DNA from 2 places in the Nostoc sp. UIC 10630 genome. Region 2 is predicted to be linked to the other one. Evidence: riboswitches for the same ligand, from Rfam matches in the RefSeq annotation. Region 2 holds a riboswitch; the other holds the start of a gene.
What was found. Region 2 has a riboswitch for cyclic di-AMP ahead of G1O98_RS15775 (universal stress protein). Riboswitches for the same ligand answer to the same signal wherever they lie in the genome.

Region 1: another riboswitch for cyclic di-AMP. It lies ahead of G1O98_RS01735 (glycosyltransferase); the one in region 2 lies ahead of G1O98_RS15775 (universal stress protein).

Annotation. Positions count from the first base shown of each region.
Region 1 is NZ_JAAGOG010000003.1:76,561-93,496, forward strand. It holds gene G1O98_RS01710 (PAS domain S-box protein) at 1-2,356, shown strand, start outside; gene G1O98_RS01715 (glycosyltransferase family 4 protein) at 2,581-3,768, shown strand; gene G1O98_RS01720 (pentapeptide repeat-containing protein) at 3,971-4,777, opposite strand; gene G1O98_RS01725 (hypothetical protein) at 4,788-5,429, opposite strand; gene G1O98_RS01730 (hypothetical protein) at 5,976-6,173, opposite strand; gene G1O98_RS01735 (glycosyltransferase) at 6,278-7,549, opposite strand; cyclic di-AMP (ydaO/yuaA leader) riboswitch at 7,711-7,925, opposite strand; gene G1O98_RS01740 (hypothetical protein) at 8,180-8,392, opposite strand; gene G1O98_RS01745 (alkaline phosphatase family protein) at 8,686-9,012, opposite strand; gene G1O98_RS01750 (DUF1350 family protein) at 9,492-10,490, shown strand; gene argC (N-acetyl-gamma-glutamyl-phosphate reductase) at 10,608-11,597, opposite strand; gene G1O98_RS40565 (hypothetical protein) at 11,867-11,998, shown strand; gene G1O98_RS01760 (MFS transporter) at 12,615-13,901, shown strand; gene glpK (glycerol kinase GlpK) at 13,906-15,420, opposite strand; gene G1O98_RS01770 (helix-turn-helix domain-containing protein) at 15,551-16,720, opposite strand.
Region 2 is NZ_JAAGOG010000058.1:1,611-15,777, forward strand. It holds gene G1O98_RS15740 (PEP-CTERM sorting domain-containing protein) at 365-916, shown strand; gene G1O98_RS15745 (alkaline phosphatase) at 1,143-2,717, shown strand; gene G1O98_RS15750 (dienelactone hydrolase family protein) at 3,623-4,456, shown strand; gene G1O98_RS15755 (MFS transporter) at 4,850-7,969, opposite strand; gene G1O98_RS15760 (high light inducible protein) at 8,598-8,810, shown strand; gene G1O98_RS15765 (high light inducible protein) at 8,852-9,055, shown strand; gene G1O98_RS15770 (SLC13 family permease) at 9,144-10,481, opposite strand; gene G1O98_RS15775 (universal stress protein) at 10,594-11,211, opposite strand; cyclic di-AMP (ydaO/yuaA leader) riboswitch at 11,420-11,552, opposite strand; gene G1O98_RS15780 (nitrate ABC transporter ATP-binding protein) at 11,570-12,406, opposite strand; gene G1O98_RS15785 (ABC transporter substrate-binding protein) at 12,514-13,956, opposite strand; gene ntrB (nitrate ABC transporter permease) at 14,043-14,167, opposite strand, start outside.

The DNA.
Region 1 (16,936 bases), on a different contig from region 2:
AATTTGGGTGCGGGATCAAGCTAATCTTGTTCTCTGTGCGGATGGACAAACTCAGGTACTTCAGGGTTTAGTGTTTGATATTAGCGAACGCAAACAGACAGAAGCAGCATTGCAAGAGAGCGAAGCGCGTTATCGTGCCATCCTCGAAGATCAAACGGAACTGATTGCTAGAGGCTCACCAGATGGTATTGTTACTTTTGTTAATGAAGCTTTCTGTCGATTTTTTGGACTCAAGCGAGAAGAGATTATTGCCCAACACTACGAACCTGTTGTGTTTGAGGAAGACCGGGAACGTGTGTTTAGTCAGGTAAATTCCATTAGTTCCGAAAATCCCGTGATTGCCATTGAAAATCGGGCCATAGCAAACCTTGGCGTGCGGTGGACGCAGTGGATTATTCGAGGCATATTTGATGACCAGGGTACTCTTGTAGAACTTCAATCTGTTGGACGAGATATTACTGACCGCAAACAGGTAGAAGAAGCATTAAGTGAAAATGAGCAAAAATTCCGGGCGATTTTCAATCAAACCAATCAGTTTATCGGATTACTTCAGCCCAATGGAATTGTATTAGAGGCTAACCAAACAGCACTAGACTTTGCTGGGATTACTCGAGAAGAAGTAGTCGGTAAGCCATTTTGGGAGGCAAAATGGTGGACAATTTCTTCAGAGACACAAGCACAATTAAAAACTGCGATCGCAGCTGCTGCTAATGGTGAATCTATTCGCTATGAAGTTGAGGTTTTGGATCGAGACGATCAAGCGATCGCGATTGATTTTTCACTACGTCCCATACTCGATGAAACAGGGTGTGTAACATTACTTATTTCTGAGGGACGAGATATTAGTGAATATCAAGCCGCACTGCGCGAACGCCAAAAAGCTGAAGAAGCATTGCGCTCAAGTCAAGACTTTCTCCAAAAGGTTGCTAATACCGTACCGCATATTTTGTATTTATTTGATCTCTTAAAAGGAACAAGCATTTATCTTAACCAAAAAAGTCTTAGTATTTTAGGCTACTCTCCAGAGGAATTTTGTAACGCAGATCCGCAGTGGTTCCTGAATTGCTTTCATCCAGACGACCAACACCTCTGCTATGACATACCAAGTCGCTTCGTCAACCTTAGCGACAACGAAGTTCTTTCCACCGAATACCGATTCCGACATAAAAATGGGGAGTGGCTTTGGCTGAATACACGAGAAGTCGTATTTGCCAGAGATGCTAGCGGCACTCCGATACAGATTCTTGGCTCGGTAGAAGATATTAGCACTCGCAAACAAGCTGAAGGATTACTGCGACAACAGGCAGAGGGGGAACGGCTAATTACTGAAGTAACTCAACAGATTCGGCAATCACTGAATTTGGAGGAGGTTTTAAATACAACAGTCAACAGTATTCGAGAATGTTTGGGTTCAGATTCCGTCGCTATCTACCAGTTGGAATCTGACGGAAATGGCTATTTCGCGGCAGAATCGCTGAGTGATGACTACCCGCAGAGATTAGAGCAGACACTGCACCCATTTTCGAGAACACGAGATTTTAGCTACTATTACCAGGGATTACCTACAGTCCTGCATAATATTCAGGAGTCTGATCTTTCAGCCGATGTTTTTGAGTTATTGCAACTCTATCAAATCAAGGCTGCGATGGTAGTACCGATTTTGAATGGGGAGCATCTGTGGGGTTTACTCATTGCTCATCAGTGTAGCGCACCTCGTTACTGGCAAGCATTTGAAGTTAATTTGTTGCAGCAGTTAGCCAGTCAGGTAGCGATCGCTATTCATCAATCAGTACTCTACCAGCAATTACAAGCTGCCAATGAAGAACTGCAAAGATTGGCCACTTTAGATGGTTTGACTCAAATAGCCAATCGTCGCCGATTCGATCAGTATCTTGAGAATGAGTGGCATCGACTCAAACGCGAGCAAATACCGTTGTCTTTAATCTTGTTCGATGTCGATTTTTTTAAACGCTACAACGATACTTACGGGCATTTAGCAGGAGATGATTGTTTACGGCAATTGGGGAGTGCGCTTAAAAGTGTTATTAAGCGTCCAGCCGATTTAGTAGCTCGTTACGGCGGCGAAGAATTTGCTGTGATTCTGCCTAGTACAGAGATTGAAGGAGCAATTTCTGTAGCTCAAACTATTCGACAAGCAGTCTCGGACTTGACCATTCCCCATGCTCAATCTAGTGTGTGCGATCGCGTTACTGTTAGTCTAGGTGTTGCCAGCATTGTGCCAAATTCCGAAACTTCGCCGCAAGACTTGATTAATGCTGCGGACAAATCACTCTATATAGCTAAACAGCAAGGGCGCGATCGAGTTCATACTGTTTGCGTCGTTACCCCTTCTTAAAGCCTGAGTTACAAAACGGGCACTCAAGTGTTTTAAATTACGAATTAGTATTATACATTGCTTCCTATCGATAGCACACAGTTGATAACCTTTGATAAACTTTAACAAAATAACTGTTAAAAAATCTAAAAATTTAGTAAAAGTACTCACTGCATTCGCCAGACTTGTATTTTTAGGTAAATGTAGTTGTTTAGATATTTGTAAAGTGTCGGGGAGTCTAACAGATGAAGATATTGGTATTGAGTTGGGAGTTTCCGCCAAGGATTGTTGGGGGAATTGCGCGACATGTAGCGGAATTGTACCCGGAACTGGTAAAGCTAGGACATGAAGTCCACCTGATTACGGCGGAGTTTGGTCACGCATCGATGTATGAGGTGGTTGAAGGAGTAAAGGTACATCGGGTGCCTGTGGCTTATAGTAACGACTTTTTCCACTGGGTAGTGAATCTCAACTTGAGTATGGGAGATCACGGTGGTAAGTTGATCTTGGAGGAAGGGCCCTTTGATTTAATTCATGCCCACGATTGGTTAGTTGGAGATGCTGCGATCGCTCTCAAGCATAATTTTAAAATACCACTAATTGCCACAATTCATGCTACAGAATACGGACGCTATAACGGTATTCATACAGAGGTTCAAGGCTATATAAATGGCAAAGAAACTTTGCTGGCTTACAATGCTTGGCGAATTATTGTTTGTAGCGACTATATGCGCCAAGAGGTAGAACGAGCATTACACAGTCCTTGGGACAAAATTGATGTTATCTATAACGGTATCAGAGCCGAAAAGAAACAGCATCACGTAGATTTTCATGCACTAGATTTTCGCCGCCAATTTGCTACAGACAATGAGAAAATCGTTTACTACCTCGGTCGCATGACATACGAAAAAGGTGTACCTATATTACTTAATGCTGCACCCAAAATCCTTTCGGAAATGGGAGGTAACGTTAAATTTGTCATCGTTGGTGGTGGAAATACTGACCATCTCAAACGCCAAACCTGGGATTTGGGAATTTGGCATCATTGCTATTTTACAGGTTTTCTCTCTGATGATTACTTAGATAAATTCCAAACTGTTGCTGACTGTGCCGTTTTTCCTAGTCTTTACGAACCCTTTGGAATTGTAGCTTTAGAAAGCTTTGCTTCTCGCGTGCCTGTAGTGGTTTCCGATACAGGTGGTTTTCCCGAAGTAGTGCAACATACAAAAACAGGCATTGTTACTTGGGTGAACAATTCCGACTCTTTAGCTTGGGGAATTTTGGAAGTATTGAAAAATCCAGGTTATCGACAATGGCTAGTGGATAACGCTTATGAGGATTTAGAGCGGCGCTTTAGCTGGCCGAAATTAGCTAGGCAAACTCAAGAAGTATATCAGCGAGTTGTGCAAGAGCGATCGCAAATTTCCTGGTAAGAGACTTTTCACAGCGGCGATTTCTTCAAAAAGTAGGACTTACACCCAATAGAGCCTCAAACCCTTTGTAAAGGGGAGGAAACCGGATTTTTCATTTGCCTTGATGAATGCTCACGTCGCTGATATCTCAGTACTGAAGTGACTGAGCTTTACGCTTACCGCAAACCTTGTAATAATCAACACAATTACCTTTTGTTGCTAACTAATCGTGCTTTGAAGCGTCAGGCATAATTGCCTCCTGAAGATTTACGCCACTGAGGTTAGCTCCTCTCATGTCGGCTCCTCTCAGGTTGGCTCCTCTGAGATTTGCCCCTGCCAAATTCGCGCCTCTAAGGTTAGTCCAACTCAAGTCAGCTTGACTCAAGTCAGCTTCACTTAAGTTAGCCCGCAACAGGTAAGCGCCACTGAAGCGAGCCTTATTCAAATTAGCTTTGTATAAGTCAGTTTTATAAAGATAAGCCCCCAATACTTCCGCTTCGTACAAACTTGCTTCACTGAGGTCAGCCTCAATCAAGTTGGCTTCAATCAGGTTGGCAAAAGATAGATTTGCCCTTATTAGCTTCGCTGCACCTAAATCGGCATCTCTCAAGTTAGCGCCTCTTAGGTCAGTTCCAATTAGATTAGCATGAGCGATCACAGCGCCTCTCAGATTCGCCTCACTCAAATCGGCTCCAATCAAATTAGCCTGACTCAAATCTGCCTGCGTAAGTATAGCACCACTCAAGTTAGCAACACTCAAGCTAGCATCACTCAAGTTAGCTTCAATGAGAAAGGCTTTGCTGAGGTTGGCACTACTGAGGTCAGCACCACTGAGGTTTGCTCGCACCAGTAAAGCATTACCTAAATCTACCTTTCTCAAATTTACCCCCTGGAGGTTTCCGCCTCTGAGGTTATGCCCTTGCAGATTTGCAGCACTGAGGTCTGGTTCAATCTGAGGATTTTTCTTTCTCCACTCAATCCATGTCACTGCACCTGCTTTGAGTAAAGCTAGATGCTCTCGATTTGCCATTTTCTTTCCTTTACTCCTGACGACCACCTAGAGGATTTGCTCGGCCAGCTACATTTTCAATGGCCGTTAAAGCTCCCGCCGCACCTGCTAGAATATCCTGTTCTTGCCCACCTAAGTAAAGTCGTCCAAAGCTACCTACAGCTTGAACTTCAAGAATGTTAATCCTCGCCGCTTTCTCGGCTTCATTGGCAGCGAGTGCGGCGTAAGCAGCAGGTTCCACTTCTAATACATATAGTGTTTGTCCTGCTAGTAGTAGCTGTCCCCGGCGCGTGCGATTAATCAGTTGTGTTTGATAAGCATCGATGTTGCGGATAATCTGACTGGAAATAACACGCGGTTTCAGACATTCCTCTCTTTTGACTCCTAGTGCCGCTAAAATGGCTTGACCAGCAGCTCGCGTTTCCCCTTGGGAGCTAGAATGAACTTCCAATAGTCCGTATAGTCGTTCAACTACCTGTACTCCCGGACGGACAGAGGCAGATTTCAGAGCTATATCCGTAATCTTATTAATTTCGATACCAGGAGAGATTTCAATCCACAGTGATGTATCCCCTGGTAATGGTAAGAAGCCTTGGGCTACTGTTCCCATATATGCTGCATGTTGAGGTTGCAGGTTGTCGAGAAATACGAAACTGCGTAGTTCTATTCCCAAGATTTTGCTCTCCAGTCATAAGGGTAAAAGTTATCTATTGCAAGATATGAGTGCCTAACTTGGGTAATTTTTGCCACAAGTGAAGGATGGGAAAGTACAAAGTATAAAAATTTTGCTGTCGATAAATTCTACACCTGAGAAGTATTCTGGCAGTAAAAACCGCCTTGATAATTGTACAAGCTTTATTACGCACAAATCGCTGCCTGCAATCCTAAATCGGGCAATGCTTGTTTTGATTTATTGATTAAGTTAATGTGACAAAAAAAGTCTTTAGCTAAACTGAAGCGGGGAAAGTTCAGTGAACTTTCCCCGCTATCTTCAAAATGCTGCCAAAACCGCAGCCAATTAAATTGACAAAAAGAGATTTTAAGAAGTGCCTCACCAAGTATTGTTGGCTTGATAGACTAATAGATTTGTTTTTCTGCGTTTAATAGAAAAACAAATCTATTAGTTTAAGGACTTCCAAAAAATAAATTATCCCAAATTATTTGTAGGGATGCACAGTTGTGCTTCCTGGAGATGAGATGTTTTTTTACTCTAAGTCCCTTATTTTGCCTCTGCCAGTATCCATCTGGAGTAAGCATCTTCGAGAAATCTGCTTTGACGACGAGTTCCTTTATGCTTGCTCACTCTGACTTTGAGGGTGGTTATGTACACTCCATCCATTACCTCATGCCCATAACCGAAAACTTGACCAATTTGCCCTGTTCTTTGATGCAAAGCATAATCCCCGATATGCAACATAATTCTGACTTCCTAATTAACTAGGTTGAGTAGTTTGTCGTTGGCTATTTGTGCGCGGCAAAATAACTCTGATGATATTAGTTCCGCGCATAAAGCTGTAAAAATTAAGCTGCAATTCGGAGTTGGGTATTGGGTGCAGTTTGAGCCAACAAACGAGTGTAAAGTTGAGTCAGTCGGAATCCGACACTGTACCAACTAAAGGCGATTTCTGTCCGTTGTCGAGCCGCTTCACCTAACTGGTCTCGCCAAGCTGGATTGGTAAGAATGCGGTCTATAGCAGTAGCAAAAGCGACTTCATCTTTAGGAGGTGCAAGTAATCCTGTAACTTCTGGTACAACAGTAAACTGCAACCCGCCAACATCACTAGCTATGACTGGTGTCTGACTAGCCATTGCCTCAATAGCAACTAAACCAAAAGGTTCATAGTGGCTGGGGACTACGCAGACATCAGCAGCGGCGTAGTAGAAGGGGAGAACAGTTTCATCTAGGCGACCAGCAAAGGTTGTACAATTTTCTAATCCGAGTTCATTCACTATGGTAGCAATGCGATCGCGTTCTATTCCATCACTCTGACCGGGACGGCTACCACCGCCAATTACTAGCTGGAGGTTAGCTTCACCTCTTAAATTAGACTTGGCAACGGCTCTTACCAAGGTTTCAATACCTTTGCGGCGGTCAAAGCGACCAACATAGAGAACCATTTTGGCATCTGGGGCAATTCCCAACTTTTCTCGCGCCGTAGTTCGCTGAATTCCCCCAAATTTGTCAGTATCAGTGCCACAGGGAATCATTTCAATATTCCCTTTGCTAGAAACGAGTACCCGCATGTGTTTCTGTTCTTGCGGACTGGTTGCAACTACACAGTCTATAGTTTCCAAGCAGGCTTTTTCTACAGCCAATCGCTGGGCTGCAATTACAGGAACATCACCAATACTTCTGTATTTAACGGCTCCTAAAGAGTGGTAGGTATGTACCTGAATCAGGGGTTGCTGTTTTTTCAACTCCATACCCACCCAAGATGATAACCAGTAGTTGGTATGAATTAAGGAGTAATGAAACCCTTGGCGCTGCTGAAATTTCTGGAATTCTTCGATGAATTCAGGTAAATGGCCAAACAAGTTATCTCGCCCGATAAACTCAGCTGGGCCAGCTTTTAACCGAATAGTACGACAGTTTGGACTATGTTGAGCGATCGCAGATTGTTCAGGATTACTACGACGAGTGAACATATCCACTTGCCAACCTTGCTGGGCTAAGGCATAACCTACTTGACGCACATAAACATTTTGACCCCCAGCTTCTTCTTGACCAATTTCAACGGCCGGGTCGCCATCAACAGAAATTAGGGCAATGCGATGTTTCTTATTCTGGAACATAGCTGATTTTCACCTCAAGGTAAATAATCCTGCCTCAAACGCCAGAAATCAAGATATTATTATCCTCTCTCAAGGTCGAGGGCAGGCACAACGAACCGCAAAGTTACCAGCCAAAGGACACTGACGAGAACAAGGCATTACTTGTTAAGAATGCTGCTCGTTCAGTCTCTTCTCAATGCCGACGAAGTTAGCTGACGGGCTAGGACTGAGAGATGTCCTTCTTAAGAAAGTTATGAGTTATGAGTTTAGTAACTTTTAACTCCTCACTATTAACTACTAACTTTCTTCAAAATACGCCCCAGGTTTGGTTCCTCCGCTCCGGTTTACCCTTTACAAATGTTTGTTGGGAATATAGTGGATTAGGCAGACTGATTTATTTTTCTTTAAATTTTTATAACCTTTAGTCATCAACTATGTCAACAGTATGAACAAAAAAATGGTGATGCTAATCACTTCAAAGCGCGTTGTAACTAGCTTTGAAGAATCAGACTGTAGGGGAAAGTTAGTGTTGTTGAGAAGCTCTCAAGAAGACACTTACTGATGTTGATTGCTACATTTTCTTTAGTTTCTGGGAATGAAATAATTTTGAGAGTTTCAAAGAGTTAAATATAGCAATGGCGTACTATTTTGCTAAACCAAGCGTCCAAGAGGAAAACCTCCAACGTCAAAATATCGAGTTGAGCCAACAGTTTGATACTTCAGGATCGTTTTTAATCCATTAGTACTTGGTTGGGATGTCAAAGTATTAGCTTTAAAAGTAACTTTTTTGACTCCTTTGACCAAAGATTCATGTAAAACACGACCCAATACGGTTCGGTTAAAGGGTAAAGGTTTTAAATACATCCTTTCCCCTTTACCCCTTACCCTTTACCCAGACCACAAGGAAAGTGAAAAATGCTTATCCGAACCGTATTGAAACAAGACCTATAAGTTCTTCTTGATGGGGAATATTCAAATTTAAAATCTTAGCTAAGGTAATAGCCACATCAGCTTAGAGACCCGGTGGCATCATCAATTATAATTGTGGATTTACCAGGTCTTTGAGTAATATCTTGAATTAATACTGTCCCAATCCTGCCAACGGCGGCAGTACTAAACCCAGCTTCATGTGCAGCATCTAAATAGGCTTTCTTCGTTTAAGTAATTACCATCAAAGTGTTGGCTAATTTCCCCCAAAACAGCATTTTTTCTAAAAAAAGAACGGGGTTGTTACTGGCGCTTTTGACAGAAAAGCCAACATTAATTGTATTGCTAAAATTACCAGTATCACCGAGATAATGTCCAGTTGCGATCGCAGAAGCATTAGCGGTAGTAAAAGTAGGAAACAACGAATGACTATTGACAAAACTTAAACCCTGTTGGCGAATTTCATGAAGATTAGGAGTTTCATCATCATTAACTTTGCTAGGTCGCAACCCATCGGTAATAAAAATTATTACACTGCGTTGGTAGCGTCTTAGCAAACCCTGAAGCTGTCAATACTGCAACAAGTGTAACTGTAGCTATTATCAGAAAAGTCTTATATATCTTAAGTAAAACCATTTTCTTACATCTCCAAATATAGGTATTTACGGATTTTTGGGGCTTTAGTATTTAATAAAACTATGTATAAAATTTTATTATCTATTAAAAGGAATACCAATTTTTCATCCCAGAATAAATTTAGATGGCTGCTTGACTTCCAGCCAATTGAAATGGACAATAGCAGTATTTATACTGGCTGTGAAGATATCAAGTATTTGAAGTTATATAAGTAAAGTTTATTAAATCATTGAAATATCTCTCTTTCATAAATGCTTTGAGAGCTACAAACGTTTACTATGTTATTGAACCGAGTATCTCAGTTTTGGGAAAATATTTTTTAAAGAATCCGAAAAGCAGCAACATCAGTTTGGAGATTAACTATACACGTACCAAAATGAGATGAACTCGTTGCTAAGTCATGGTTAATACAAATTTAAAACTGAGATTTAAACCCGTTTCTCACAGTTGGGTTGCTCTGCATCCACAGCCTAAAGGAGTAATTCAATTTATTGCAGGGGCTTTCTTTGGTACATTTGGCCCCATGCTTTTTTATCGCTATCTACTTCAGTCTTTATTTAATCAGGGATACACGATTATTCTTCTGCCGTTTAATTTTACTTTTAACCATTATGTAGAAGCTGGTTTTTTGATGAGAGAGCAGTATGAGATTTTGCCAGAGCTTGTGAGGATGGCAAGTGTTGAGGGATATGATTATGAAGCCTATCTAGATGATAAAAACTTTTCTTGGATTGGACATAGCCTTGGCTGTAAATATATTTCCCTGTTAGAAGGATTTACCGCTCTGCCAGATGATATTCAAAAAAGAGAACCTTTTATTCGGAATCTGCTATCTCATACTTCAGATAAGTCCCAAATAGAAAGTGTAATTAAAGATATTAACATTCTCGTCGAGGAACTTAAACGAAAAATTATAGAAGATCAGAAACTAATTTATAGTTACATAGGTCGGGAAATTAAAATTAATAGTGTCTTTATTAGAGGGCAAGTTTCTATCCTCTTAGCACCTGATATTAGCGATACAGCCAGTGCAATTCGCCCTCAATTTTTAGCCGATATCATCGATAATCTTGGTTTGGGTGTAAAACCAAACCCTGAAGAAACCAAGAATTTAATCAAGGATAGTGGGTTATTTAATATCATGGGTTTAGTCTGTTTTAAGTCTGATAAGATTGCTAAGTTAACCTGTGAATGGTTTACTGATATTTTGAAAAGACCACCTCAAAAATTTCTCGAAACTTTAGACGGTGGGCATTTAAAACCTTTAGGTATTCAATTAGGTAATACTGTCATTAATCTTTTTGACAAACCTTTAATTGAGTCAGTTCAAGATCGAAATAGAGGCTTTGAGCATCATGTAATTGAATTACTTGAGGCACTCAAAGAAGAATCAAAATAATGGGCATTGGGAATTGGGAATTGGGCATTGAGAAGAGGCAAGGGAGACAAGGAAGAGACTTGTTCAATAATTTCCCCCTGCTCCCCTGCTTCTTCCCCATTCCCTAATGCTTTTTCATCACAATCCCAATTCTTCTGGAAAGCCCAGCATGATGTTTAGGTTTTGGATTGCAGCTCCTGATGCGCCTTTGCCCAAGTTGTCGAGACGAGCAACTAGCAATGCTTCTTTGGTGGTGTCATTGGCGAATACAAAAACCTGAACAATATTAGTGCCGTTCACTGCGTAGGCGTAGCCCGTCGTAGACATCGCATCCAAAAATATTCCGTCTCGCAGCAGAGTAGAATCTTGGAATGGAGCAACCTGCACAAATTTTTCACCTTGGTAGTAATCAGCGATCGCTTCATAGATTACCTCACCTGATGGTGGATTATCCAAAGTTCCTAACGGCAAAGGCACTTGAACTAGCATCCCTTGCTCAAAATCCCCTACTGAAGGTACAAATAGTGGCGGCGATGCTAACCCTGAATAATAATGCATTTCCTTGACATGCTTATGTCCAAACTGCAAACCGTAGATTCCATAAGGATATAGTGACTCGCCCCCGGCTTGCTGTTCATGGAAGGTATGGTATTGTTTGATAAGATTCTTTCCGCCACCAGAGTAACCTGATACTGCATTCACGGTGATGGGAAAATTACTTTTTAAAAGTCCCTTAGCAATCAACGGACGGATACAGGCTAAAAATCCTGTGGGATAACAGCCTGGATTGCTGACAAACTGAGCGCTGGCGATTTTCTCTCGCTGTCCTGGATTGAGTTCGGGGAACCCATATATCCAGCCATTAGCTGTCCGATGGGCACTACTAGCATCAAGGATTTTAACCGTAGTACTACTTACTAAGCTAACAGCTTCGCGGGCTGCATCATCAGGTAGGCAGAGAATAACAACATCGACGGCATTAATTAGTTTAGCTCGCTCACTTGCATCTTTACGTTTAGATGCCTCAATGCTAACTAACTCGATATCATCCCGTTGATTGAGACGTGAATAAATTTGTAAGCCTGTGGTTCCTGATTCGCCATCAATGAAAATCTTAGGTTTAGTAATCATGCGGGGAGTATCCTTAGATGTCAGTAGTATTTTAAAACAGCTATCAGTTATCAAAGTTCAAGATGGGAATTTACACCCCAAATCAAACTTACCACGCAATAGTTCTGGGGAACTCTGACTCGCAACTGTTTACTCTGCACCTTCTGAAGGATCTTCAAAAAGGCTTTAAATATCTCTTGTCCTATGCGGAAAACGGATGGTTTCAACCCTTTAATTTATAAGGTGGTAAAAAATTAGATAATTACCGACTGAAAAACTCCGCAGACTTGGCATTAACAAGTCACGCTTTCTTCCCCTACTTGGGCTTTACACCAGTATTTTATCGCTTTCTATCTTCTGCGATCGCACGTATGAATACCACCTCAACTTGGCGTATTCTTCATCTTCACCAGGAATAATTCCCAAAAGCCTTCTTTATGCAAGGCTTTCAGCTTACCAAGCTTGCTATTCAACGCTTTGACGAGCTGTTTCCAAGTTCTACTTTGTCCTGATCTTACTGCTAAATACACCTGGAGAATACCTGACTTATTCTTGCTATCTCTCAGTACAATCGCGGTTTACAGTATTTGTTCCAAATTGTTGGAGTGTAAATTGCCAAAAACCTTGCAGATTCATAATTTGAGATTTTTTACAAAAATATTTTCCAATTGATGATTTAAGTGCGGCATCTGGGAACAATCTATGGAACTCAGATTTTTGTTCGGTACTTAGCACTTACTAAGCGCTTAAGAAAAGAACATAAACCTGTTTAAAATACTGTCCCAGTTTACCAAAATAACCCGTGAGTAAAAAACTAGAAACCTTAAAAGTATTTATTCTATTTTAGAGAAACAATAACCGAAAGAATCTAAATTAAAACAGTAATAAATAACACAGGTATTTGTCGCTCTTTCAACTGAGAGATAGATTTTTCATAGCTTTATTTTCCCAATTTTTAACATTCTAAATGCGGATTTTTCAAGCCGGATTTTGGTATGGAATAAAAACTTACCTACACTTGCAGTATCTATAAAAATGCCTAACTCTAAAATTCAAAAAGACCTTCGTCATAACTTAACGGTCAATGTTGTTGAAAGTGCATTTTTTGGTTTAGGAGCTGGTTTTGCCTCTTATATCACGATTATTCCTCTATTTGTTAGTGGTTTAACCAATTCTGCATTGCTCATTGGTCTGATCCCAGCTATTCCGCGTTTAGGTTGGCAACTACCTCAGCTATTAACAGCTGATAGAATAGCTCGATTACAGTATTACAAACCAACTGTAATGTGGTTGACAATTCACCAGAAACTTCCTTTTTTAGGATTAGCACTGGTTGCTTTGTTAGAGCTACAACTCAATCACCAAACTATCTTATATTTGACATTCGCCATCCTCATTTGGCAGGGACTAGGTAGCGGATTTAGCGCTCCTGCTTGGCAAAGTATGGTTGCTAAAATTGTTCCATCGGGAAGGCTTGGCATTTTTTACGGTGCTTTAGCTGCGGCTGCTAATCTAATGAGTATTATTGGTGCTTTGAGTGCTGGTTTACTGCTCAAGCAAATTGCCCAGCCATTTAACTTTGTTCTCTGTTTTTTGTGTGCCAGCCTTGCGATGGCTCTATCTTGGTTTTTTATGTCTAGGACGCGAGAGCCAGTAAACAAATCATTATCGACTATTGAAACTAGACGTGAATTTTGGGCCAGTCTTAATGTGATTCTCCGGTGCGATAAGAATTTCCGTTACTTTGTGGTCGCACGTATGCTTTCACAATTAGCCTTAATGCCACTTCCCTTCTATACCCTCTATGCCGTACACCATCAAGGTATGGGAGAAGCATCTATTGGATTAATTACTGGCGTGCTGATGGGAACGCAAACTATTGCTGGATTGGTTTTGGGTTGGGTAGGCGATCGCTGGGGTAACAAGTTGGTCTTGGAAGTTGGTTCTGTTGTTTGTGCTTTCAGTTCGGTTCTAGCTGGGCTAGCAACAAATATAAACTGTTTTTACTTGGTATTTATAGGAGCGGGAATAGGTATGAGCGCTCTGCAAAATATTGCTGCGGTAATGACCTTAGAGTTTGGTAATCAGCGTCAACGACCAGCCTATATTGGTCTTGGTAATACCCTTGTTGCCCCTGCCACAATGCTTGCTCCCCTTTTAGGTGGATGGATAGTGGATAATATTGACTATAGAACTGCCTTCTTGGTGGCAGCTATAGGTGGATTAGTTACAGCACTAGTTTTGCACCTAGGAGTGCGCGATCCACGTTATCTGGAACAAAATTTTAGTAACCATTCAGTTGAAGTTTTGCCTGAGCAGTAAGCATTTACTCCTCCCAAGCCAGAGTGCGTTTCACTGCTTTTTGCCAAGTATCAAAGTTAGATAATGGCCTATCGCTCCTCGGTTCAAACACACGCTCAATTTGCCGTTGCTGCACCAGCGCTTCGTAGCTCTCCCAAAATTCTATAGCTAAACCTGCTGCAAATGCTGCACCCTGAACGGTCGTATCGCGCATTATCGGACGTTCAACTGGAATACCTAATACATCAGCCTGAAATTGCATCAAAAAATTATTTTCGCAAGCACCACCATCTACGGTTAATCGACCAACTGGAGTACTGCTAGATGAATTAATTGCCTGTACTACTTCCAAAACTTGATACGCGATCGCTTCCAACACGGCGCGTACTAGATGCTCTGGTTGGACACTGGCGGTAATGCCGAAAAAAGCTCCCCTAGCACTCATATCCCAATATGGTGCGCCCAGTCCACTAAATGCAGGCACAAAGTAGACTCCGCCATTATCTGTCACCTGATTTGCCATCGTTTCACTTTCAGCAGCAGTTCTAATTAGCTTGAGGCGATCGCGCAACCATTGAATACAAGCTCCACTAGTAAACATACTACCTTCTAAGGCATAGCCTATATCCAATGCTCCACTTGGATTTGATTGTGTCCATGCCACCGTAGAAATAAGTTGATGGTGCGAGCGCACAATTCGATTGCCTGTGTGAGCTACCAAAAAGCTACCAGTTCCGTAAGTACATTTCATCAAACCGGGGCGATCGCAACCATGACCAAATAGAGCTGCTTGTTGATCCCCCAAGATCGCAGTAATCGGAATTTCAGCACCCAACAAAGCCGCATCAGTAACTCCAAATACTCCTAAACTAGGCTGAATCTGGGGCAAAATATGAGCCGGAATTTGAAACAGATTTAGTAAATTCTCATCCCAATCACAGGTTTTGAGATTCATCAACATTGTCCGGCTGGCGTTGCTGTGGTCAGTAGCATGGACTTTTCCACCTGTAAGATTCCACAGCACCCAGGTATCAATAGTACCTGCTAAAACATTGTTTAGGTCAACGTCTGTAAACTTATCTAATAGCCACCTAAGTTTGGTAGCAGAGAAATAGGCATCAATGATTAATCCAGTGCGATCGTAAATTTCATCAGCATAGCCTTGCTCTTTTAACTCGTGACAAAGGGGAGCAGTGCGACGATCTTGCCAAACGATCGCTCTATGGAGTGGTTTACCAGTAGTTTTGTCCCAAATCAAGCAGGTCTCACGCTGGACAGTTAGTCCCAATGCTGCGATCGTTGATGGAGTAATCTGGGCATTCTTAATGGCGGTTTCTATCACCCAACAGGTATCTTCCCAGATTTGTTGAGGGTCATGTTCTAACCAACCGGGCTGAGGATAATACTGAGTTAGTTCTTTGTATGCCTGCCCAACAATCTTACCGTCTGCGTTAAACACAAAGGCGCGGTTGCCTGTTGTACCTAAGTCTAATGCTAAGATGTAGCCCGATGATAGAGTTGTGTTGCCAAGTGTGTGCATAGCTGCTTTGACATACTGCGTAGGTGTAGCCCAACCTAGGCATAATGATTTTAGAAATGCGTATTAAATCACATATACATTATTTTGTGTACATTTAGGTCATCTTTTCTCACCAGATACCCATCTGTAATTAATGGAAATCTTTCAAGATGATGTGTTTTTTTGAGTCAAAACTGATAATACCTTCTTCTTGTAATTTACCCATCAATCGTGTAATTGTTACCCTGGTAGTACAACAGGCGCTAGCAATATCTTCGTGAGTAAAGCGAACACTTAGGCGAGTTCCCTCCGGCACAGTTTCACCCACTTCTCGTTTCAAAAGTTCTAATAGATAGTGCAAGCGCTCTTGTACTCTTCGCCTTCCAGAAATAGCTAAAAAAGATTCTGTTTGCCGTAACCTCTGATTGATTTTTGGTAAAAGCGTATGGCTCAGATTTGGAGAAGCCTCTATCTCTGCCGCGTAAATTGATACCAACTTAACATCAGATAAGGCTGTTGCTTGGTAGATATTTAAAGAAGTCAAACTAGAGCCAAAAACCATTCCTGCTGTTGCCAATCCTATCAACACTTCTTCACCCGTTTCACAGTAAGTACTGAGTTTGACCAAACCCAGAGAAACATACCAAATTACTAGTGGATTGAGGGGAATAGTTTCTCCTTTAGAATATTTATGCACTTGACCATCGTTGAACAAGTCGTCGTCATTCTTGACTGTTCCGGATTCTAAATACTGACGGTCACTAATATTACGCATCATCCAGCGCAGAGAGATTGCCTTACCTTGATGATTGCGGACAACTGTTACTGTCAAAGCTCCATCAAAGGACTCACCATGACGTTTTTGCAAGCTTACCAATAACTCTTCAACTCTGTCTGATTCAGATAATTGGATGAGTTCGCACCGAACCTGTTGACGTTCTCCTAGAGAAACAAAGTTCATCATTGGTTTACCCACCAAAAAATGCTTTGAAACATTGAGTAACCTCGCTGCGGTATGGTTAGCTTCTTGAATGATTCCTTCTGTATTAGTCACTAAATAGCCGTCCGGCGCAAACTCGAATAAATCTTGGTAGTGTTGGCGTTCTGCTTCTAGCCTATTTCGTGTTTCTAATAGTTCCTCATTTTGCTGATACAGTTCTTGTGCCGCTAACTGTACTATCTTTAAGGTGTTATAGAGTTCCTTTAAAGCTTGCGGCAGTAGATCCGGTGGAATCCAAGGTAATACACTAGCAGTTTGGTATAAATCTGCTAAACGCTTGTGTAATATTTCTGTACGTTGGATAAATTTTTCTATGTTCACCTTAAATTGCCGCTACTTGTTTGCAGAGGTTGAGCAAAAAAAATCTACTAGGTAAGAAATTATGGAGTGTCTATTAATACTTATAGATGTTTGAATACTTTATTACATCAAGCCTACGGTATTTTGATAGTTATTACGTCTACCTTTGGTCGGACAATTCGGTAAAATCAGCCAATAGGAGCGCCTAACTTGCTGAACTAAGATTAGGCTCATTTA
Region 2 (14,167 bases):
TGAATACGAACGAAGATATTTATTTGAAAAGGTTTTTGCTGAATTCAATAATCTTTATAGGACTTAGGGACTTCCAAGAAATAAATTATCCAAAACGAACCACAGAGACGCAGAGAACACAGAGGAAGAAGAAATAGAGAGTATTTTTGCGTCAGTTTTGGGATATTTTTTTATAGCCCTATATATTGCAAACTTAAATTCTATCTTATTTTACCTCTAATTAAAGTCTGCTTAAACTTGCAATTTTAATATAAGGTGCATCCAATTATTTGGAGACTTATTTCTCTTTATTAAAAAGGGAAGAATCATTGATTTCTATCACTATTCTAATCAGTGATATCAGTTTATTGTGAGGAAAATGGAGATGAAAATAGTTCCAAAATTAGCCATTGCTGCTGCTAGCCTAACTTTAGGTTTTGCTATTGTAGATGTAAAATCTGTATCTGCTGCAATTATTAATTACGCTTTCACAGTTGATAGTCCTGTAACTAAGGGAAATGGCTTTTTTAGCTTTGATGACTCGAATTTGAGTAATGACTATACTCCCGAAGCTACAATTCAGTCACTCTCTTTTCAGTTTGACGGTGATTCTACCGTCTACACAGAACAAGATGACAACAACTATCCAGACTTTCCTGTTGCATTTCAAACCACATCTTTAACAGGACAAACATCTTTTGCATTAGATTATTTGTTCAACGATAAATCTGATCCTGCCAGTTCTACCAGTTACGAAATCATCGGTGAAGATTTTACAATTTTCTCTAGAACTTCTCCAGATGCTGAACCCATATCAGGTAAAGTTTCCTATACACAAGTACCTGAAACTACACCTTTAGTTGGCGCTCTCTTTGCTTGTAGCTTTGGCTTGATGATGAAGAGAAAATTAACATTGATGAAAAAGGTTAAAATCTAACCTTCATTAAGTTGATATTAATGCTTTCTTTGCCAAAAATTAATCTCTTATTAGTAGGCTTTTCTGTAGCGACATAACATCTAACACATTGATAATAATGGGAAAAATGGGAATTAAAACCTGATTTTGGTAAGGGAATTAATTACTAAGTTTGCCTACGATTACCCTGTCTTCTTTGTGTTAGCTGTTGCTGTGCTTTAACTTACCTGTTACTCAGGAGTAGAGAATGGTAGATTACCGGAATTTTGAGCAGTTCTTGCATAGTCGAATGAAACGACGCAACTTAATTATCGGGGCAGGAGCATTGTCTGGTTTAGCGATCGCTAATCAATTTTCTCATCAAACAGCGATCGCTACAGGTAGATTTTCTAATTATCCTTTTACCTTGGGTGTAGCGTCGGGTGAACCCTATCCTACCAGCGTAGTGATTTGGACTCGTCTGGCTCCTGAACCCTTAGAGGGAGGTGGAATGCCACCTGTGAATGTGCCAATTCGCTGGGAAGTAGCAACTGATCCTGATATGAGGCGCATTGTCTCTAGAGGTACGGTACTTGCAACCCCACAACTAGCTCACTCAGTGCGAGTTGTGGTAGAAGGACTGCAATCTGATACTTGGTACTGGTATCGGTTCCTTGTCGGTCAAGACTCTAGCCCTATTGGTCGCACTCGTACAGCGCCTTTAGCAAATAGCTATTTGAGTAAATTTAACTTTGGTCTAGTCTCCTGCCAAAACTATCAGCAAGGATTCTATACCGCCTACAAATATCTAGCACAGGACGACCTCGATTTAGTAGTGCATGTTGGTGATTACATCTATGAAGGGGGAATCTCAACCACTACTCCCAGAAAGCACAATAGTTCAGAAATTCTCACCTTAGAAGATTATCGCAACCGTCACGCCCTTTATAAAACTGATACCAATCTCCAAGCAGCCCATGCAGCATTTCCTTGGATTGTTACCTGGGATGACCACGAAGTAGAAAACAACTACGCCAACAATATTTCAGAAATTGATACTGAACCAGATCAGGATCGGGCTATTTTCCTTCAACGGCGGGCTATTGCTTATCAGGCTTACTACGAACACATGCCACTGCGCCCCTTTTCGCGTCCCGTTGGCCCCGATATGCAACTTTACCGTCGGCTTTCCTTTGGTAATTTAGCAACCTTCCATGTCTTAGATACCCGCCAATATCGCACCGATCAGCCCTGTGGTGATGGCACTAAAGAACGTTGCCCAGAGAATTTAGATCCCAATGCAACCATTACCGGTAAGGCACAGGAGACTTGGTTATTCGATGGTTTAAATAGCTCACAGTCAAAGTGGAATGTTTTGGCACAGCAGGTTCCGATTGCTCAACGAGACATGAAACCAGGAGAAGGCGGAACTTACAGCATGGATAAATGGGATGGTTATGTGGCTTCGCGCGATCGCCTCATGGCTTTCCTCGGACAGCGCCAGCCCTCTAATCCAGTATCCTTGGCAGGTGATGTACATTCCCACTGGGCGATGAATCTCAAAGCTAACTTTGATAATCCACAATCCGCCACAGTTGGCAGTGAATTCGTCTGTTCTTCAATTAGCTCCGGTGGAGATGGATCAGACACCACCCCCGCAGTTGAAGCTTACTTACCCGATAACCCACACATTAAGTTTTTTAATAATCAAAGGGGCTATGTTCGCTGTTCTCTGACTCCCACAAACTGGCAGACAGACTATTTGGTGATGTCAAATGTCACAACCCCATTTGGCACGATTAGTAAGCGGGCTTCATTTGTGGTTGAAGATGGTCATCCATAAATACAACAAGTTTAATGGTTTAATTCCCAGGTATTGACACCAGATAATCACAGATGGATACAGATAAATTATCAGTATTCATCCGTGTTTTTATTTTTAGAAAATTGACTTTTGCAAGTCGATGCTTTCTAGTGCCCACTCAATCCACCAAAGAATTTATCAGTTGGACTCGTAACCGCGTTTCAATCCCTAATAGGGATTTTGATAAATTGCAATTCTAAGCTTTACATCAAAACAATACATTTCAAAATTTTCAATCCCTAATAGGGATTTTGATAAATTGCAATTAGCGGGAGCCTGAAACCCAAGCTGTATTTAATTTTCAAGATACAGTTGCGCGATTCAAGGGCAATCATAGCATTACAGAATTTGTTTGGAAAGAGTGCCAGAAAAATTTAAAGGCTGAAATCGTCTTTTGGTAAGTATTTCAGAGATTGCGCGGATTATGATTAGGCGAGTAATGGGTTGAAAGCCTTACTGTATCTGGAATAGAAGCACTTTTTGGGGACTATAGAATTTGTACACCTACCCTTCCGCGCATTTGAGATAGGGGAACCCAGTCAGAAGGTGACTCAGTACCGAAAATTGTTTAGTCCCGTGGCTTATTCTTTGCCAGTACAGGCGGCTTTTCTCTGACCAAAGCCACATATAGGACTCATATTTGATTTTTGAAAAAATCAGTATAGCTCAAATAGGCTTTTTAACTGTAGCCTATTGCCTGTTGCCCTCCTATCGTGCTTGCGCTGCGTGAACAGAAATCAAATCAGATTGCTATAGAAGAAACATTTGGACAGCAAACGAATCTAAAATATTACGGTAAACTGATTCATAAATTGTAATATTTGTTGTCGTACTACTGTACTGATAACCAACAATAAAGTTTCCGCCAATTTAAGGTAGAGATGATGAAAGAAATAACACGCCGCAAATTTATCGCAACAAGCACCTTGGCGACGGGTTTTGCCTTGGCAGTGCAACCCATTTCTGCTCAAGTCACCGCTACCGATGCTAAGGGGTTGGTAGCTGGTGCAGTGAAGATTCCCGTCAAAGATGGTGAAATTCCTGCCTACAGAGCAGCACCCGCCACTGGTGAAAATTTCCCAATTGTCTTGGTAATTCAAGAAATCTTTGGTGTACACGAGCATATTCAAGATGTTACTCGTCGTTTTGCTCAGTTGGGATATTTGGCGATCGCACCGGAATTATTTATCCGTCAAGGCGATGTCACTAAGTTAAGCAGTATAGACGAAATTCGCCCAATTGTTGCCAAAGTACCAGATTCTCAAGTGTTATCCGATCTCGATGCGACGGTAAAATGGGCTGTGAAATCAGCTAAAGGCAATGCCAATAAATTGGCGATTACAGGTTTCTGTTGGGGCGGCCGCATTACCTGGTTGTATGCGGCACACAATCCCAAGGTGAAGGCAGGTGTAGCATGGTATGGGCGGCTCGTGGGCGATGCTACCGAACTTCAGCCCAAGTATCCAATTGATATTGCATCGGCGTTGACAGTCCCCATTCTCGGACTCTACGGTGGCAAAGATACGGGTATTCCCCTTGATACAGTAGAACAGATGCGCGATCGCTTAAAGTCTAGCAGCGGCAAATCTGAAATCATCGTCTACCCCGATGCACCCCACGCTTTTTTTGCCGATTATCGCCCCTCCTACCGCGAGAAAGATGCTAAGGACGGTTGGAAACGTCTTTTGGCATGGTTTAAGAAGTATGGCGTTTCTTAAGCTGTCATTTGTCATTTGTCATTGGTCATTAGTCATCTCCAGAAATTAAATATGCGTTACCCATAAACCTTGTAGAGACTTAGCAGTGCTACGTCTCTACATTCTTTTTCGGAGATGTCTATTAGTCATTGGTCATTGGTTTTTAAGCATTTCTTTGTTCTCTTTGCGGTAGTCTGCGGCAAGCCCTACGGGTTCGCCAGTTCCTTTATGCCGGGGAACCCGTCCACCGGACTGGCTCACTGCTCCGCGTCTACGTTAAAAAAAATTGACTTTGGCAAAGAGTTTTAGCCTTAACTGAACTATATTGAAGGACAAATGACAAATGACAAATGACAAATAGAAAAGCCTCCCGATAATGAGAGGCTTAAATGTGAGCGGAGACAACTTGTTAAACTAGGGCCTTGCAGCCAGCGCTCCTCCTAATGCAGAGAAAACGGCGGAGACGGATGCTGTGGCAAACAGCCACCACGCTGCTGTAGCTGCGGCTTTGCGGGTTTCTTCAGCTTGTCGCTGTGCTTGATGCTTCACCTGTTCTAGGCGGCGTTGGGCTTCTTGCTGTATGCGTTCTGCACGTTGCAATACTGTGTTGCGGGCCCGTTCAATTTGGTCGATGATCCGGTTGGCATCTTCCTCAGAGATATCCTCACGAGAACTCATAATTGCTACTAAAGTCTCACGATCAAAAGAAGATAGGCGATCGCGCAGGGCATCAAATCCCGCTTGAGGATCGTCAAAAAATGTGCGGACATCGCGCTTGATACTATCGTAATTTAGTTCCGGGCGATCCAGGGAGTTAAGATAGTTGCGGATGCGGGCAAAAACCCCATCAATTGCATCTTGAATGCCTCGTTGGATATTCCGCACTTGTTCTACAAATTGATCCCTGACGGAGACAATATTATCGGCAATCCGCGCTGCTTCTTCATCAGACATATCTTCCCGAATTTTCAGCAGGGCGATGATGGTAGAACGGTCAAAATGGGAAAGGCGATCGCTAAAACTTTCTACCCCGACTCGTGGATCGTGCAATAGTAGTTGCAAGTCGCGTTTGATACCTTCAGGATTGAGTTCTTCTTTACCAGTTTGGCGCAAATACTCTTCTAGATAAGCTTTGAATGTTTCTGCTCTTTGCTGTGTACGGGTAGCTAAACGACGAGGCGCACGTACAAAGTTACGAATCGAAGTTTGGGTGGAATCAATGATTTCATTGACTTGTTGTTCACTCAAATCTTGACGTTGACTGAGCAACTTCACCAGTGTATCTCGGTCTAACTGCGACAATCGACGGCGTAATGCGCTGGCTCCCTCTTTGGGATTTTCAAACAATTTGCTCAAATCTCGCTGAATACCTTCAGGATTGAGTTCTTGTTTACCAGTATTCCGTAGATAGTCTGCGATCGTGGTCGTAACAGAGTCGTATTGCTCTTTGGCTTTATCCACTACAGCTTGGGGTGTGTGGCGAATATTATGCCACGACTCCTCAGCCGCATTGATGATTTGATTAACTTGATCTTCACTCAAATCTTGGCGCTGACTCAATAATTGCACTAAGGTATCGCGGTCAAAGCGAGACAACCGTGCCCGAATTGAACTAATTCCAGCTTGGGGATCTTCTAATAGCTTTTTAAACTCCGCACGGATGGCATCAGGATTCAGTTCTGATTTCCCGGTGTTACGCAGATATGATTCTACATTCAGCCACAGGGTTTCTGCTTGATATTGTGCCTGTTCAGCTAATCCTTTGGATTCTATCAAGACGCGATCGCGTTGTTTTTCCAATTCATCCAGAATGCTGTCTACTTCATATAGCTGGATATCATTCCGTTCTAGCAATATCTCCCGGATTTCTTGACGTTCAATGTGCGCCAGTCGTAATGTCAGGGTTTCATAATCTGCATCTGGGTCTTGCAACAGTGGTTTAAAATTCCGCTCAATGCCTTCAGGTGTCAAATCTGTTTTCGGGGTAACGAGCAGATAACTTTCTACTGCGCGTTGCAAGTCTTGGACTATTTCTCTTTCTTCGATACCTGTAACTGTCACCAGCACATCTTTGCGGACAACTTCTAGCTGATTTGCAATGCGCTGAATTTGGGCTTGGGTAAGTAGTCCCCGTTGTTGGAGAATTTTGACGAAATCGTTACGTGATAATCTTTCTAGTTCTCTGCGGACTATTCCAGGGTCAGCTGCTGGGTCGTAAATGACATCACGAAATTCTTGGGCAATTTTTTCTGGGCTTAGTTGCCAAGCATAAGTGTTGTACAGATAATTTTCGATATCAGATCGAATTGGGCTATAGGGTTGTGATGGTGTTGGCAAACCTAGCTTATCTGCTTGTTGGGTGACTTTATCTTTGGCTGTGGTAAGGCTACCTAAGATTTTTTCCACATCCAAATCAGATAAATCTGTGCGTCCCAACACAATGCCGGTTAATGCCGATAGTCCTTGCTGGATGGTACTTTGAATTGGCCCAACAGTAGATGCCTTTTGGTCAGCTTCCTTGGAACCACGTGTTTCTGCAACTAATCGATCCAGCTTGGCGTTAAGTTCATCTGTCTTACTTTGTCCTGCTGGAAGTGATTTCAGATAATCCATTAACTCACCCATCCGGTCTTCAGTGGGTGAATGCTGACTTACTACCTGTTGCCAAACCTTATATAAAGTATCAGCAATGCGGGTAACGTCTTTTTTGGAAAGGTCGGTACGGCTGCTGACTAACTCGATAAACTTTTGGCGGTCAATGTTGCGAATATCTGGAGTCCCGGCGATCGCTTTTAATTGGGGATCGTTGAGTAAATTTTCAAAATCACTCCGAATTTTCGACACATCCAACTCTGGTGGACGCAGCTTATCTAAATAATCTTCTATGTTTTCCCGAATACTTCCAGGGTCGATGCCGCTTCCTAGTTCTCGGCGAACGGCGGCGGCGGCGGCTTCAGCTGTTGCGACAACTTGATTATTGACAGCTTTCGCGCCTAGTGCGGCTGTAGCTGTACCCATAATCGCCTGAAAACCGGAAGTTGCCGTATTTACGACTGAGCCAATTAAGGAACCCACAGTAGTGGAACTCACCCAAACCAGGAGTAAAAAGTAAGCACCCCAAATCACCAAACCGAGAATTGCTCCTAAGCCTGGATCTAAGATTACAAGGCTTAATTTCACTGCCAGGAAACAGGCAATTAATAAAGCGATCGTTACAGTGAATAACGTCCAAATCCCTACTGCTGTGCCGATTTTGCGAATGCTGCCGCCCAAACTTCCGACTTCCCCAGAATCTGAATCCGAGTCAGATGAGTGCCCCAGATAGGAAATCCCGGCTGCAAGGGAGAGATTAGTTAGAACTAATTGGAAAGCAAAGGCTAGGATCACGCCGGAGATTAAGGCCACAAAAAAGCGCGGCCCGGAAGTCAGAACCGATGCCTGTGCTGGCGTGACGTTTGAGGGATCTACTGGAACCTGTGCTAACCACAATAGTGGTTTGTAGAGTCCCAGCATGATTTCCGTACTTTGGAACATTGTATTTCCTTCTACTAAGTTTAAATTTGGGGAATTAAGATTTTCTTGAGAAGCAACTCTTAGTATTTTTGTCTGTACCTATGGCAATACCTAACTGTTTAGTTCAGAATCGTAGAATTTAGCTGTTGAAAGCATCTCTCCAAGGGCTGAAAACTATATACAGCAAAAGATATAAATTTTATTATCTAACGATAAAAGTAGTTATAAATTTGGTTAATTATTGGCTGCCACGCTCTTAATTTTAACTGCTTAATCAAAATGATTGATTTTGCCCAAGCTATAGTTTGATTACTAGAACTTTACATTTATTTATAATTATCTTTTTATCACCCTCTCAGGGTGGATTTGTCTGCACTAATATGTTGTTGATTATCGTCCCCAAGAAGTGCCTGTAGTTTGTGCCTACAGGCAGAAAGCAATTTAGTTATAAATAGCTACATTAAAGTTAACAAATGAATTGTTGACGACAACAAGATGGCAACTCATTATTCCAGGGATTTGCCAATACTTGCATAAAGAATAATTTGCTTTAGAATTCAGTCGGTTATAGTGTCTAGCGCGATGTTTTACATCTGATTGACTGCTAGAAATTAAACATCTCAAAAGCTAAGAAATTTTGGATAAACAAATGGCAACTCAAGAAACTCGGTCTTCTACTGATTTACCACCTGTTGCACCAGAATACAACGGTGTAGACCGCAACGCTTTTCTGTTTGGCTGGACTCCTCAAGCCGAAATTTGGAATGGTCGTTTGGCAGCAATTGGTTTTCTCGCCTATTTACTTTGGGATTTAGCTGGCTATAGCGTTTTACGCGACGTACTGCACTTAGTTGGCTACTAAAGATTGAACCTTTGAAAACTTACTGGATATTGGAGAAAAAAATGGAACCTCGATCTTCTACTGATTTAGCACCTGTTGCTAAAGCCTACAATGGTGTAGACCGCAATGCTTTTTTGTTTGGCTGGACTCCTCAAGCCGAAATCTGGAACGGTCGTTTGGCAGCAATTGGTTTTCTCGCCTATTTGCTTTGGGATTTAGCTGGCTATAGTGTCTTACGCGATGTATTGCACATAATTGGCTATTAGTAGCTACAGCTATATAAGACTTCCGCAAATAATAATCTAAACCCTAGTTTTCAGATAGGGGCAATTCATAAATTGCCCCTACCTTTATCTAAAGTAAAAAGCGAAACAACACATACAAAGCCGAAGCTACCAGTTGCAACAGCATCACTGGAATGCCGTAGTGCAGGAAAGTTTTAAACGAGATGCGTCGTCCATGCTGCTCAGAAATACCGGCAGCGACGATATTAGATGATGCCCCTACTAATGTGCCATTACCTCCCAAAGTTGCACCAAACATCATGGCATAAAAAAGCGGTAATACTTCTGGGGGAAACTGCCCTTGAAAATCTTGGGCTAGAACTTCTGCGGGTGCTAATCCCACAGTCACAATGTATTGTTTGAGTAAGGGAACCATACCCACCACTAAAGGAATATTGGGGACTACGCTGGATAATATACCTACAAAAAATAATAAAACTAGGGAACCTAGGATAATATTTTTTCCTAAAATTGCTGCCAATATTCCTGATAAACCATTAATTACACCTGTTTTTTCTAACCCTCCAATTAGCACAAAAATACTCATAAAAAATATTAATGTACTCCAGTCTACATCCCGCAAAATATTGTTAACTGAATCGATTTTGCTATGGTGAGATAACAATAAAGCTAAAGCTGCTCCTAACAAAGCTGCGGCAGCAGGCGAAACCGGAACTGGTAGAGTTTCTCCAACGACAAAAAATAGCAGGACGAAAAATACTATAACTGCACCAAAGCTTAAAGCTCGTGGATGATTAATTTGTGGATGTGGCAGTTCTTCTAAATTATCTAACTGGGTATTCCAAATTTTACGAAATAAAAATGGTAGTGTTGCAATTACTATAGCAACGGCAATTACCCCTCCTAAACTCAATTCCCATAAATAATCTGTAAAGCTGATATTTACAGCATCACCAACAATAAAGGTAGCTGGATCTCCAACTAAAGTTAGGAGTCCGGCACTATTAGCAACAAATACCATTAAAATTAACAAGGGAACAAAATTTATCCCCACTTCTTTTGCCATTGGTGGAATTAAAGGCGCTAACAACATTACTGTTGTGGCATTTGGTAAAACTGCACAGATGGGTGTCACAATAGCCACAATACCGAGTAATAGACGCTTGCCTTGTCCCTTAGCTAAGAGTACTATTTGAGTTGCTAAATAATCAAATATCTTGGTAGGCTCAAAAGCTCGTACTAGCACCATAACTCCAAAGAATAAACCTAGTGTTCCATGACTGTTGCCGATATAACCAACAGCTTCTTCTAAAGTCATGACGTTGGTAAAAACTAATAATAATGCTCCCAATAATGCCGCGATGGTGAGATGTACCCATTCGGTCATCACTAAAATAATGACACTTATAAATGTAATTACACTAAGGATTGCTTGCCAGTTGTCCACATCTTACTCCTGAAGTTTTATTTGTTGCATATTAGTGAAAAAAGCCACCTAGTTTTAGGTGACTTATCTATGATTACAATTGGATAAAAATTACTGAAATTTTAAACAGCGATTATTCATCAATACAACTGGGAATACCCAAAACGGCGCAGGGGAAATTATAACCTAATGCTTCAATCATCGGATGATTAACAGATTGGCAACCGAGAAATAGAATATTGGCGGCTTCTGATTCAACAACTTTGTGAAGTTCTGTGGAAATGCTGCCAAACCGCAAATGAGATTTGAAGGAACCTTGCCATTCTTCAGCCAGACTTCGGGCTTGCCAGAGAATTATATCTGCTTGTTGCAAGGGAGTTACCACTGTTTGCAATTTGGGTTGAGTTAACACCTGTGTCACAGACTTTGATACTTCACTAATTTGACATTCTAATGAAGGCTGTTGTGGAAAGCTCAAGATATTTGGATATTGACTGCTTTGATTGTCTTCTAATACATAAACAGCCTGAACTGTAACTTCTGCATTAGTAGCTAGACGGGTTTGATGGGCAATCCAGAAAGCAATATCTAGTGCTGTATGACTGTTAGGAGATGCGTTGTATGCAACAATTAAGTTAACTGCTTTTGATTCTTGAGGTTTTTTAGAAAAAGGTTTTTTTGGTTCTGGCAGCAGTACCATTTGTTCAATTAAGTCATCTCGACCTGTGGCACTTTGCAGACGTGCTAACATTGGCTTGATTTGCACAGCTTTACTTCTCCCAATGAAATGAATTAGTAATGAGAAAGAAGCAGGGGGACAAATTTTAGATTTTTGGACTTTGGCTACCCTCAGTCGAACAATTTTGGATTTTAAATTGAGTAACGATAACCAAAATTGCAAATCTGAAAATCAGTCTAGGAAACCCCAATAATAACTGTATTACAGCCAAAATCTTGGGGGTTCCTTCCATTGCCTACGGAGTTAGCTGACGGGCTAAGACTGGAAGGTGTCTCTCGTAAGATTAGCCCCAAACATTGGTTCCTCCGTTCCAAATCCAGCTTTGATGAATTTGAATTAGGCTACCCACTAAAAAAAATGATAATCTAATTTACTCGTCTTGGGCAAAATATCGATCGAGGAAATTCAGGGCGTGGTTACGGAGTTCAAAATATTCTTTTGAGTTTCGCATGGCAGCGCGATCGCGTGGACGCTCAAAAGGAACTTCTAAAATCTCTCCTATACTAGCAGATGGGCCATTGGTCATCAAGACGATGCGATCGGACATATAAATTGCTTCGTCTACATCGTGGGTAATCATCATCACTGCTTGCCGATGGTTTTCCCAAATATCCAATACCTGCCGTTGCAATTTGCCACGAGTTAGTGCATCTAGTGCCCCAAAAGGTTCATCCATCAGCAACATTTTGGGACGAATTGCTAAGGCTCTGGCAATACCTACTCGTTGTTTCATCCCTCCAGAGATTTCATCAGGATATTTGTCAGCTGCCGCCGTCAAGTTTACCATTGCCAAGTGTTCATTTACAATGCTAATTTTTTCAGCCCGATTAGCATTTTTTAGCACTTCATCCACAGCTAAACGGATATTCTCTCGCACGGTTAACCAAGGCAACAATGAATAGTTCTGAAATACCATCATCCTTTCGGCTCCAGGCTGACGAATTTCTTTGCCATCAAGCCGAACTGATCCGGAAGTGGCTTTTTCTAAACCAGCTACTATCTTTAATAGAGTTGATTTCCCACAACCAGAGTGACCAATTACAGAAATATATTCATCTTCACCAATCGTTAGATTAACTCCATCTAAAACGACAAAGTTATCTTTATCAGGTGTCGGATAAGACTTGACTAAATTTTCAATTTCTAAAAATCCAGTGCGGGGCAGAACTCCTGTCTGGGTATTAATAGGTAATGAGGTATATTCCATCATCAAAGGCTCCCGAAATAATTTAGTCAATCAATTTTGGATTAACTGCGACTTGTACCGAAAATCTAAAATCTAAAATTGCCAGAATCAAGATTTAAAGTTGGGATTTAAGACATGAAAAAGTTAGTGGGAGCGTTAGCCCTGATAGCAAAACTATTCAGATAGCCCACAGGATCACTGGGATCGAAGCCTTTCTTATCTATAAATACCTCTGGTGGTTCGACCTTGTAATCATCCTTGGGACACTCGATGCCCATTTCAGATGCTATCTCCCGATATAAATCTGTTCTCCAGCCTTGTCCGGCTAGTTTCTCAGCATTTTTGGGGAATTCCTTAATTTGTCCCCACCGTGCTGCTTGTGTCATCAACCAGATACTTCTCGATCGCCACAAGAATGTTGAGTGTTCTCCTGGCTGTTTCGGAAGGTTGTCAGGAATATCGAAGAAAATCGTAGTATCATCGGCTTTAATGGTGCGGTCTTTGCCATCAAAGCCGCCATAGTTATAGTTTCCGAGAATTCCGGGACTGGTAAACTTCGCAATTGGGGCATCTTTCTTTTTGGGTCTTGCACCTGTAAAGGAACGTTCTGTAAGCAGTTCAGCAACTTCTTGGCGGTTTTCTGCTTTGCTGCAATATTGGCAAGCTTCAATCATTGCCTTAACTAGAGAACGATAGGTTTTGGGATATTTATCGATGAAAGATTCCATCACTCCTAAAAGTCTATCTGGGTGTCCTAACCAGACTTCTTTGCCTTGTGCAAAGGTAAAGCCAATGTTTTCGTTACCTGTTATTGCCCTTGTATTCCAGGGTTCTGCAACCATGTAAGCTTGCATTGCACCAATCCGCACGTTTGTCACCATTTGGGGTGGCGGTACGATGATGACGCGGAACTCTTTAAGCGGATCAACCCCTGCGGCGGCGGATAAGTAACGGATAAAGTATTCGTAAATGGAGGAACTTAATACTACTGCCCAAACTCTGTTTTCTGGCGGTTGTTTGTCAAAGTAACCTCGGAAATCGCGCCCAAAGGCTTCTAAAGCACCATCGCCATATTTTTCTTGATACTCATACCACGGGCGCAGCCCAAAATCCCACATGGCTTTGTTCATCGTCATGGCGTTACCGTGGCGGTGAATGGTCATTGCTGCACACAAGGGGGCGTGACGTGCGCCTTCTGCACCAATTCTGGCGTTGGTGACAGCACCAGATACTACGGGTGAAGCATCTAGGCGACCAAAAATTAAACCATCGCGGGAGGTGGCCCAGCTAGCCTCGCGGTTGAGTGTGACGTTCAAACCATATTTGCGGAAGAAGCCTTTTTTCCAGGCGATCGCAAATGGCGCACAATCATTAACGGGAACGTAACCAATGGTGAGATCGGATTTTTCTAGGTCTTGCGATCTAACTACTGGTTGTACAGCCAAGGCTTCTTCTGTTAGCCCTTTGGCCGATCTATCTCCTGAAATTCCACAGGAGGACAGCGCTATCCCAGTTGTGGTTGCTCCTATTCCCTTAATAAAATCTCGTCGAGTCCAGTTTATATCACCCATTTTTATAGCTCCATTTGTGATGAATTGCTCACGCAGAAGCGCAGAGTCTGGTTACATCTTGCTGTTTTGATCGCAGTCAAATTTTGTTAGTTGGAAGTTTTTGGGCGATGGGTTACTAATTCTTCGAGTTTGCCCACGGCGTAATCCAAAACTAACCCAGTTAAGCCAATTATGAACACAGCTAAAAAGACTGAACTCAGGTTTAAACGAC